Prochlorococcus marinus str. MIT 0917: one gene and its partner. The protein of the gene in region 2 binds, or shares a complex with, the protein of the main gene of each other region. Links are inferred from orthologs where the notes say so. Each region holds a gene or a part of one and is shown on either strand. Other genes may lie near its edges.

What was found. The genes of interacting proteins can lie anywhere in the genome.
Region 1: rpmE (region 2) and rplU share a complex: the UniProt entries of both Bacillus subtilis proteins name them as parts of the 50S ribosomal subunit. The link is inferred for Prochlorococcus marinus str. MIT 0917 from one-to-one orthologs.

What each region holds. Positions count from the first base shown.
Region 1 is NZ_CP114784.1:897,699-902,476, reverse strand. What follows is about bases 1,569-4,498. They hold rplU (50S ribosomal protein L21), read right to left. Parts: upstream 3,288-4,498; coding sequence 2,850-3,287; downstream 1,569-2,849. Other genes in these bases: kaiC (circadian clock protein KaiC), read left to right, coding at 3,912-4,498; kaiB (circadian clock protein KaiB), read left to right, coding at 3,458-3,781; rpmA (50S ribosomal protein L27), read right to left, coding at 2,562-2,834; O5637_RS05300 (class I SAM-dependent methyltransferase), read left to right, coding at 1,813-2,565; truB (tRNA pseudouridine(55) synthase TruB), read right to left, coding at 1,569-1,716. Outside these bases: O5637_RS05310 (SpoIID/LytB domain-containing protein), read left to right, coding at 1-730; more of truB, read right to left, coding at 772-1,568; more of kaiC, read left to right, coding at 4,499-4,778. UniProt on the Bacillus subtilis protein: This protein binds to 23S rRNA in the presence of protein L20.
Region 2 is NZ_CP114784.1:1,078,180-1,084,127, forward strand. Bases 3,105-5,948 are described here. They hold rpmE (50S ribosomal protein L31), read right to left. Parts: upstream 4,735-5,948; coding sequence 4,474-4,734; downstream 3,105-4,473. Other genes in these bases: O5637_RS06285 (HNH endonuclease), read left to right, coding at 3,105-3,334; prfA (peptide chain release factor 1), read right to left, coding at 3,341-4,438; rpsI (30S ribosomal protein S9), read right to left, coding at 4,772-5,179; rplM (50S ribosomal protein L13), read right to left, coding at 5,176-5,628; truA (tRNA pseudouridine(38-40) synthase TruA), read right to left, coding at 5,852-5,948. Outside these bases: O5637_RS06270 (hypothetical protein), read right to left, coding at 320-1,177; alr (alanine racemase), read right to left, coding at 1,546-2,754; more of O5637_RS06285, read left to right, coding at 2,828-3,104. UniProt on the Bacillus subtilis protein: Binds the 23S rRNA. While neither of the L31 paralogs is essential, this protein seems to function as the main L31 protein.

The DNA of each region.
Region 1 (4,778 bases), 180 kb from region 2 along the record:
GGCTAGGACTTATGCTTTAAAACTTTTAGGGAAGAATAAATTTTTTGATATTCATTCAAATCAATCTAATCAAGTTTATTTAGGACTTGAAGCTGAAACAACAAAAATAAATAGGGCAGTTAGAAGTACAAGTTCACTTGCATTGTTTTATAAAAATAAACTTATAGAGGCAGTTTTTCATAGTAGTTCTGGTGGTAGAACTGAAAATTCTGGTCAAGTCTGGAAGTATCAATTGCCTTACTTAAGGAGTGTTGTTGATTATGATCAAAATAGTGAAAAATATAGATGGTCAAAAAAAATTAGTTCTTCAGAATTAGATCAAATATTTTCCGATTTAGGTGGACTAAATAGTATTCAAATTATAAAAAAAAGTAATAGTGATAGAGTCTTAAAACTTAGACTTTATGGGCCCAAGGGAACTAAAATTATCTCCGGTAAAACTTTAAGAAAAAATTTAAAACTACTAAGTAATAAATTTAATTTAAATTTGAAATTTAATCAAACTAAACTAGATAATAAATTCAATTCTGATAATAAAGTAGTTGAAGATTTCGCGCTTGAACCTCTCCCTCTAATTCCAGCAGATTACTTTCTATTAGTGAAAGGTTATGGCGCTGGACATGGTGTTGGACTGAGTCAATGGGGGGCAAAGGCAATGGCTGAAAGAGGAGCAGGCTTTCGTAGAATTCTAAAACATTATTATACGGGAGTACAGATAAAAACCTATTAGTAATTATTTAACAGCTATTAATTATAGGATCTAGATGTTTTTTAACCAATTGCGTTGAAAACGACCCGGGGTTTGATTCTATAACTTTCATCTAAATTTCCAATGCCTAGGATTTTATTTTTTTTATCCAATACTAATATGTTTTTATTATGAAAAGTACTATCTTCAAATTCATTATTTTGGCTTAACTTTAGACGTTTAACATTATTCTGAAAACATATCTTTCTTCCTGAGCGCCAACTAATAATCTCTTCTTCAGAAATTAATTCAAAAGAAGCAAGATGTTTAAAAAAAATAGTTGGGTTAAGAACTTTAGGTTTGGTTTCTTCTGGGTAAAATTCTGATTTCTCAGGTAGTAATACGGAATCATTTTCGTTGAAATTATAAGCTTTTGTTCGACGTAACTTTTTTAAATGACCACCGCATCCAATCTTATCTCCAATATCTCTAGCCAAGGATCTAATGTATGTTCCAGTTGAGCATTCGACATCAACTAATAACTCACCTTTACTTTGAGACCAGCTTATTAAATTTAATTTTTTTATAGTCACTTTTTTAGGAATCAAATCAAATTTTTCTCCTTTTCTTGCTTTCTTATAAGCTCTCTCTCCTTTAACATGAACACTAGAAAAAATAGGGGGTTTTTGTAATATCTCGCCTCTGAAATTATCTAGTAGATAATTCATATCATTTTCGCTAATTAATGGCCAAATTTTTGATTCTAAAATTTCTCCTTGCATATCATCAGTATTCGTTGTAGTTCCTAACTGAATGATTCCTTTATAAGCTTTAGACCCTTGTAAATAGGAGATTAATCTTGTCGCATCGCCTATCGCTATTGGAAGTACTCCAGTAACTGAGGGGTCTAGAGTTCCACTATGTCCAATTTTTTTGATACCAAATACTTTTCTAAGTCTATTAACGCAATCATGGGAAGTAAGCCCAGCAGGCTTATCAATGACAACAAATCCAAAAGGCTTTTTCAAAATCAATATTGTAGGTTGAGACTCACATGAAAAGATTGTTCATGTTACCCCGAACATTTAAAGTTATAACTCAGTGTGTTCAGTGAGCCAAATAATATGACCAATTTAGATTTAAGTATTTCCAGCTTCCTTAAAGATGGCTTTAACTTGAAAAAACACCTTATTGATTTCCTTCATATAAATAATGATCAATTAGATGAAAGATTGCAGAATGGTGTTGATGATTTGGCAGCTCTGCATCCAGGTGCATTTACTGAGAACAATGCAAGAGATTTTTACGAAGAAAAAGTTGGAGATGCTCATCTAATAGATCTAGCATCTTGGCATTTAAATAGTTCTAATTACATAGCTGATACGCTTCGTCTACAACAAAAATTTGCTTCTGGAAAAGTTTTAGATTTTGGTGGAGGTATTGGTACGCATGCTCTGGCTGCATCGTTTTTGACAGAAGTTGAACATGTTTGGTTTGTGGATCTAAACCCTCAAAATCGAAGTTTTGTACAACATAGGTCTAAGGCATTGGGCGTCGAAGATAAGATTTCGGTTTTTAGAGATTTAGAAAGCACATCTGATGTGATTTTTGATTCTCTTGTTTGTTTGGATGTCCTTGAACATCTTCCTGATCCAGCAAAACAATTAAAAATTTTTTTGGATAAGCTTTCTCCTAATGGAATTGCTCTATTGAATTGGTATTTTTATAAAGGGAAAAATGGAGAATATCCTTTTCACTTTGATGAACCTGGTTTGATTGAGAATTTCTTCTCTACATTACAATTGAATTACTTAGAAGTTTTCCATCCTTTTTTAATTACTACTCGAGCTTACAAACCATTAAAAAGTATCAGCTAGCCTGCTTTAACAGCCGAAATATTAATTCTTTTTCTATTCCTTAATCCTCTACGAATACTTTCAAAATGAACCGAACCATCAGTTAAGGCGAAAAGAGTATCATCTTTGCCTCTGCCTACATTGATCCCTGGAAGAATTGATGTACCTCTTTGACGGATGAGAATAGATCCTGCTGTTACTTTCTCACCACCATAGGCTTTTACACCAAGTCTTTTTGAGTTTGAATCTCTTCCATTTCTAGTTGATCCGGTACCTTTCTTATGAGCCATAATTTATGTAATCTTTTAATTTGATTTTTCAGATTCTACTTTATTAGCAGTCGTTTCGGTTCCTTTAGTTTCTTTTGTTTTTTTAGATTTTGATCCAACCGAAATGGATTGAACTAAAACTCTTGTGAGTTCTTGACGGTGTCCAGTTTTTCTCCTTGTTTTTTTCTTTGGACGCATTTTGTAAACAATTATTTTTGGCCCTCTTCTATGTTCTAAGACTTTTAGTTGTACTTTCGCCTCTTTGACATAGGGTTTCCCAATCTTTAAATCTTTGCCATCGTTAAGAAGAAGAACCTTTTCAATAGTCAAAACCTCATCAACTTCTGCATGGCATCTATCTATATCGTAATAACGGTTAGGTTGAAGCCAAAATTGTTTTCCTGATGCTTCGACTATTGCATAAATTTTATCTTGTGATTTTTCCTTCTTGGGAGATGATTTTTTATCAGCCATAATTATTGGTGACACGTTAAGGCTCGAAATAAAATTAAAGGGATGCCCTTACTTAAATCGATTAAGCCTTAATCGTAATCGAAAAACAAACTAACATTTTCGCTTTTTGTTGGTTACTTAGTCAAGATCTAGGGAGGGCAAATGTTCTGTGGATTTTTCGGAGGTTTTAAATGAATGCAAGAAAGACATATATTCTCAAGCTTTATGTGGCTGGGAATACACCAAATTCTATGAGAGCTTTGAATACGTTGAGAGAAATCTTAGAAAGTGAATTCAAAGGTGTCTATGCCCTTAAAGTTATTGATGTTTTAAAAAGCCCTCAATTAGCCGAAGAAGATAAAATACTTGCTACACCGACTTTATCTAAGATTTTACCCCCACCTGTTCGAAGAATAATTGGCGACCTATCCGATAGAGAAAAAGTCTTAATTGGATTGGACCTGTTGTATGACGAACTAACAGATCAGGAAATGTTTTACTCTTCAGATAAATAATTGAGTTATTTAAACAAGAAGTAAATTAATTCTTAAGCCCATCTGATAACAAAGCAATTTTTTGAGTTTGTTTATTATGTTTTGTACATAAGAGCTTTTAGCGTTCTTCAAGAAACAAATTAGACCAAAAATGCATGTTCAAAAACTCCCCACTGGAATCGAGGGCTTTGATGATATTTGTCATGGTGGGTTGCCTAATGCGCGCAGCACATTAGTTAGCGGAACATCAGGTACTGGTAAAACTGTTTTTTCTTTGCAATATCTTCATCATGGAATATGTAATTTTGATGAACCTGGTATTTTTGTTACTTTTGAAGAATCACCTTTAGATATCATTCGAAATGCTGCAAGCTTTGGTTGGGATTTACAAGGATTAATTGATCAAAATAAACTTTTTATTTTAGATGCATCTCCAGACCCAGATGGACAAGATGTAGCTGGGAGTTTTGATTTGTCAGGTTTAATTGAAAGGATCAGTTATGCGATTAGAAAGTTCAAAGCTAAGAGAGTGGCTATAGATTCAATGACAGCTGTTTTTCAACAATATGATGCTCTTTATGTCGTTAGAAGAGAGATTTTTCGACTAATAGCAAGACTCAAAGAGATAGGTGTGACTACTGTTATGACTACTGAAAGAATAGATGAATATGGTCCAATTGCTAGATATGGAGTTGAAGAATTCGTTTCTGACAATGTTGTTATTTTGAGAAATGTTTTAGAGGCAGAGAAGAGGAGAAGAACTGTAGAGATTTTGAAATTAAGAGGAACTACACATATGAAGGGTGAATTCCCTTTCACAATGGGTCCACAAGGAATAGTTGCATTCCCTTTAGGTGCAATGAGGTTGACTCAAAGATCATCAAATATTCGTATCAGTTCTGGTGTTCCCGATTTGGATGAAATGTGTGGAGGAGGATATTTTCAAGACTCAATTATTCTTGCAACTGGTGCAACTGGTACTGGAAAAACAATGCTAGTTTCTAAGTTTGTTGAAGAT
Region 2 (5,948 bases):
TACACAAGTGCTGAACTTAAATTAAAGGGGGCAACCAAAATCTTGCCCCCTTCTTTAATGGAAGAAATCAAGAACGGAGAGGGAGTGATTCAGAATAAGCGGAAAAAGAACGGGATAGAACGGGTTGGGAAGAGATAAGGAGGGGAGAGCGATTAAATCCCCCTCCAAAGAAAAATCTTAATTAAAAACATATATATATTCTTCATTGAAAAATATTCTCTATACTAATAACTCTTATTTCTAATAATTATTAGAACAATTTAGCAATGTAAAATCTGTATTTATTTTTTATTCTAATAATATATATTTATACTAATCTTCAGGAAATAATAGAAGACACAAGCTTAGGACTTATTGGCCAATGATGTTTTGCTCTCAGCAAATAATTTGGTTCCATATAAATATCATTGATTGATTCTGGTACATCTTTAAAAAGATCTCTATATTGATTCTTTACAAAAAAAGCATTTGATCCTGTTGAGGGATTACAAGCACACAAGAAGTACTCATGACTTTTAAACAAATCTACAAAAGATGCTAATGAAGCCCCAAAATAACTATCTCCCTGCCATTGATGTTTTTCATTATAGGTCATTTCCCATCTAATCTGTGGAGGAAAAATAGCATTATATTCAACAATAAAAACATCAGGATTAGCTTTTAAATTTAGGATTGAGCTAGCTATTTCATAATCATTGCCATCAAGATCTATTGATATTAAATTGTGATGATCAATCTTATTTTCTAGTAATGATTTTTCATATATATTTTTGATATTTTCCTTAGAAATAAATATTTTCTGAAACTTCAGTCTATCTGAAATAGTGTGATCAAAAGAGAGTTCTTCTCCACCAAACCATGAGCCTTCCCACCCCATGGCTAATAAGATTAATGTATTATTTTCACAACCTGTACCTACTCCAAGTTCTAAAAATGTATTTTTCTTTTTCTTACCTTTAATTATACGTTTATTAATTTCAATCGTCAGTCCATCTTCATCTGTCTGAGAAAAATGATGCCGAGCATAATTCTTAGCAAAATCATTCTTACATTGTAAGATTCTTTGATAATGATTATCTTTTTCTAAGATAGAATCTATCCTATCTAATGTTTGCTGTTGATAATTTAAATACTTTGCGTATTGTTGAATTAAATTATTAAGTTGCGACTCATCCATGCTTTTTTCTGAATCCTCTAAATCTAGAAGGTAAACAATTTATTTTATCATCAGAAATTCAAATCCCACATATTATCCATCACAAATCCCCCTCCACATTTCCGATCTCTATGGCACACTAAGGGAACGCTTGAAACTCTTTATCTCTCTAAACCTTTACTACTACTGTATTTTTAATCTGTTTAGAACTCCTTGAAACTCTCTTACTCCAAATAAGAACGGAGAGGGAGGGATTCGAACCCTCGACAGAAGTTACCTCCTGTAACTCCTTAGCAGGGAGCCGCTTTCAACCACTCAGCCACCTCTCCATTACAAATACCTTATCAAGTAAAAGCTCAAAAATATTAGATTGTGCTCCTCTACAAATTTTAAGTGACAACTCGAGGAAGACGATTTCTAAAACTACAAAGAACTTCCCATGGAATTGATCCAGACAAATCACACCAATTTTGGGGTGAAATAGAAACTTCGCCATCAGTACCAAGAAGGGTTAAAACTTGACCTGTTTTAATATCTGGTTTATCAGTTATATCAAAAACCATTTGATCCATTGCAATTGCACCTACTTGGGGCACCAAAAACCCATCTATTGAGGCTGATATTTTTCCAGAAAGATTTCTGCTGACGCCATCTGCATAGCCAATAGCAACTACAGCAAGCTTACTTTTCCTTTGAGTTTTAAAAAAATGTCCGTATCCCACTCCTGTATCCTTTTCTACCTCCCTAACCAAAGTAACTCTAGCCTTAACTTTCAATGCCGGGTCAAGTCTCAAATCAGATTCAAAATCATTTAAAGGGTAGTAACCATACAAGCTAAGTCCAACTCGAACCATATCAAAATGAAGACGACGATCTGAAAGTGTCCCAGCTGAATTTGCTAAATGTTTGCATAAAAGCTTATTTCTTTTACCCAAATCCTTTAAAACCTTCTCAAATCTATTTAATTGAATCTGAGTAAAACTTTGGTTCATATTGCTTTCTAGATCTTTATCAGCCATTGCTAAATGACTATATATGCCTTTTAAGGATATGTTTTCTAAATAATCAATTTTAGAAATTAATTCTTCTACCTCATTGCATTGACAGCCAAGTCTCGTCATACCCGTATCCACTTTTAAGTGAATAACAAATTTTTTATGCTTATTTTCAGCAATGTTATTACAAATTATCGCCTCACGAATTCCACTTATTGTAGGTATCAGGTCCCAGCAAAAGGAATAATAGAGTTCTTCTGCATTTATTAAATTTCCAAGAATTAATATCTGACACTTCAAGCCAGCATTTCTTAATTGAATTCCTTCTTCTAAAGTTGCCACTCCAAGACTATCAGCCCCTCCCAGTAAAGCTGCATTTGCAACAGTCTCTGCACCATGTCCATATCCATCAGCTTTCACAACTGCCATTAGTAAACATTCTGGGCCAATAAAGTTTTTCAAGACTCTTGAATTATTTTCAATAACTTTCGAATCGACCTCAACCCATGCACGGCTACGAGGATCAGGATTCATTACATTTTCATTTTTCCCACTAAAAGTGATAGACCTTCCACTGTTATTGATCTTTGACATACTCTGAATACAATCAATGTAATAAGGGAAACTGCAAGAAGGCTGTAATACCACTAGCATGCCGCTTAATTAGCTTGCTTGCATGGGTCAAGTTCTTGTTTTGAATGCGTCCTATGAGCCATTGAACATCACTTCATGGCGTCGCGCGACTGTTTTAATGCTTAAAGGCAAGGCTGAGAGTCTTGAAGAGGATATTTCACACAATATTAGGCAAGATGTAAAAGCTCCAACGGTAATAAGATTAAGACAATTTATTAGAGTGCCATATCGTGATATTCCTCTATCTAGAAAAAACATATTTCAAAGAGATAATAACTGTTGTCAATATTGTGGCCAGAAAAATAAAAAACTTTCAATTGATCATGTTTTACCACGCAGTAGAGGAGGAACTGACAATTGGGAAAATGTGATTACGGCATGTCTTCAATGCAACGTAATGAAAGGCAATAGAACCCCTGAAGAAGCAAAGATGCCTTTAAAAACGAAACCTTATAAACCTTTAAATAACATGAGTTTTGAAACCACAAAACAAATCCATTCTGGTCGTCATAAAGAATGGAGTAAATACGTGATTGGATGGGTAGCTTAGTTTCTTTTACTCTTCTGATTGATTACTAAGCTCTTCCATTTGCCTTTTTTGTTCTTCTGCGATACAAGCGCCAATAACATCTTCTAATTGACCTGCCAGAACTTGTTCAAGGGGAAAATTAATTCCTAATCTATGATCAGTCGTTCGATTATCTTTGTAGTTATAAGTCCGTATCTTTTCACTTCTATCTCCTGTGCCAACCTGAGACAATCTAGCTGATCTTTCTTTTGCATTAGCTTCTGCAATTTCTAGTTCTAATAATTTAGCTCTTAAAATTTCCATTGCTCTTTCTCTATTTTGTAATTGAGAACGTTCCTGTGTACAAAAAACTCTTATACCTGAGGGCTTATGAAATAAATCAATAGCTGTTTCTACTTTATTTACATTTTGCCCACCAGCACCACCTGATCTTGCCGTACTTATTTCTAAGTCAGTAGATTCTATTTTTACCTCCACCGGGTCAGCTTCTGGCATTACAGCAACAGTTGCAGTAGAAGTATGAACTCGTCCTTGGGATTCAGTTGATGGAACTCTTTGAACTCTATGAACACCTGCTTCAAATTTTAATTGGCTATAAACAGATTCTCCTTTGACTGAGATAATCATTTCACGAAAGCCACCCATATCAGCTTCGGTTGAACTTATGGGCTTTACATTCCAACCAAGTTTTTGTCCATATCTCTCATACATTCTTGCTAAGTCACCAGCCCATAAACAAGCTTCATTTCCTCCTGCTCCAGCTCTTATTTCAAGCATTACACTTTTTTCATCTCTTGGATCTTTGGGTAAAAGAGCCAAAGTCAATTTATGAATTAATTCATTTTTTGAAAGTTCCAGATTCTCAAGTTCTTCTCTAGCAAGAAGTTCCATCTCTTTATCTTCTCTACTTGCTTTTACTAAATCTTTAGCCTCTACAAACTCTCTTTCTATAGTTTGGAGTTTTGCATAATCATTGACCAATGGCTCTAAACGTGATCGTTCTCTAGCAATTTTCTCAAGCTGTTTGGGATCAGATGCAACATCTGGATCAGCCAGCTGCAACTCCAAGTTTTGAAAACTACTTTTAGCTGTTTCTAATCGTTTTATTAGGGTTGAAGAATCCATTCTTTGTATTCCCTAATTTTTTAGATCAACTTCTATCAAATTTCTTTTTGTTCTTTTTTAGATTTATCTTTTTCATCAGTTGAGTCAGATGAAGCCATACCATATTTTTTCATGAATCTATCCACTCTTCCTTCCGTATCTAAAATTTTCTGGGTACCTGTAAAGAAAGGATGGTTTCCACTCCAAACATCAACTTGAATTTCAGGCTGCGTAGAACCTGTTGTCATAACAACTTCTCCATTACAAATAACTTTTGCTTCTGGATACCAAGTTGGATGTATATCTGATTTAGGCATAGTAAAAAAAGAGCAAGATTTAAGGTGAAAAGTAAAATTATCTCTTAGAGAATTGTGGAGCCTTACGAGCTTTTTTGAGACCATATTTACGCCTCTCTTTTGCTCTAGGATCTCGACTAAGATGACCCTCTACTTTCAAGGGCTTACGGTTATCAAGTGACAATTCACATAAAGCCCTAGCAGCTCCCTGCTTTATGGCATCTGACTGACCAGTCAAACCTCCGCCATATACATTCACTAAAACATCATATGATTCACTCAAGCCTAGAGTTTTTAGAGGAGCTTTAACAGCAGATATATATGCTGGATTAAAATTCAAATAATGGTTCCCTGGGCGACCATTTATTATTATTTCACCTTTTCCAGGGGTTAACCTTACTCTGGCGACGGAGGTCTTTCGTCTACCAGTTCCCCAGTAGACTACTTTGTTTGTGGAACTATTCATTTCGAAACAGGTTCAGAATTTAAATTGAGAATTTTAGGTTCTTGAGCTGAATGAGGGTGATCAGAGCCTTTATACACTTTGAGTTTAGTAAATAACTGCCTTCCTAATCTTGTATGAGGCAACATTCCTTTAATTGCCTTCTCAACTATTCTCTCTGGAATTCTGGATTGAAGAGCCTTAAAGGTTTCAACTTTCATTCCTCCAGGACGTCCAGAGTGCCTGCGATAAAGTTTTTGATCAGATTTTTTACCGGTCACTTTGATCTTTTCTGCATTCACAACAACGACAAAATCACCAGTATCCAAATGAGGAGTGAAATTTGGCTTTGTTTTACCCCTAAGTAGACTAGCAACTTCAGTTGCTAGTCTACCTAGAGTCTGATTCTCTGCATCAACCAGAAACCACTGGCGATCTATTGAATCCGGTGATGGAACGGATGTCTTGTTCATTTTTCCTGAACACCTTTAACACTGAATAAGCAGTATCGTTTTGATAATGCTGTTTATGGAAGTTATCAAGTCAAAAAATTGATCTGATGCTTCAGAAAAAGGATTCTACACTTTCATGGCTTAAAACTGGCTTTTTTTTTTGTATAAAATTTAAATTGCTGATTTAGCAAAATTACCAATTTTTAATTTATAAATCTTTGATGTGTTCTGTATATTTTGAACACTAAAATATTGGAAGAGAAAAACTAGGAAAAGTATCAAAACTTTTCTCTTTTGAAAAGAGTGGTTCCTCATAACCGACTCTTATCAAACAAAGACCA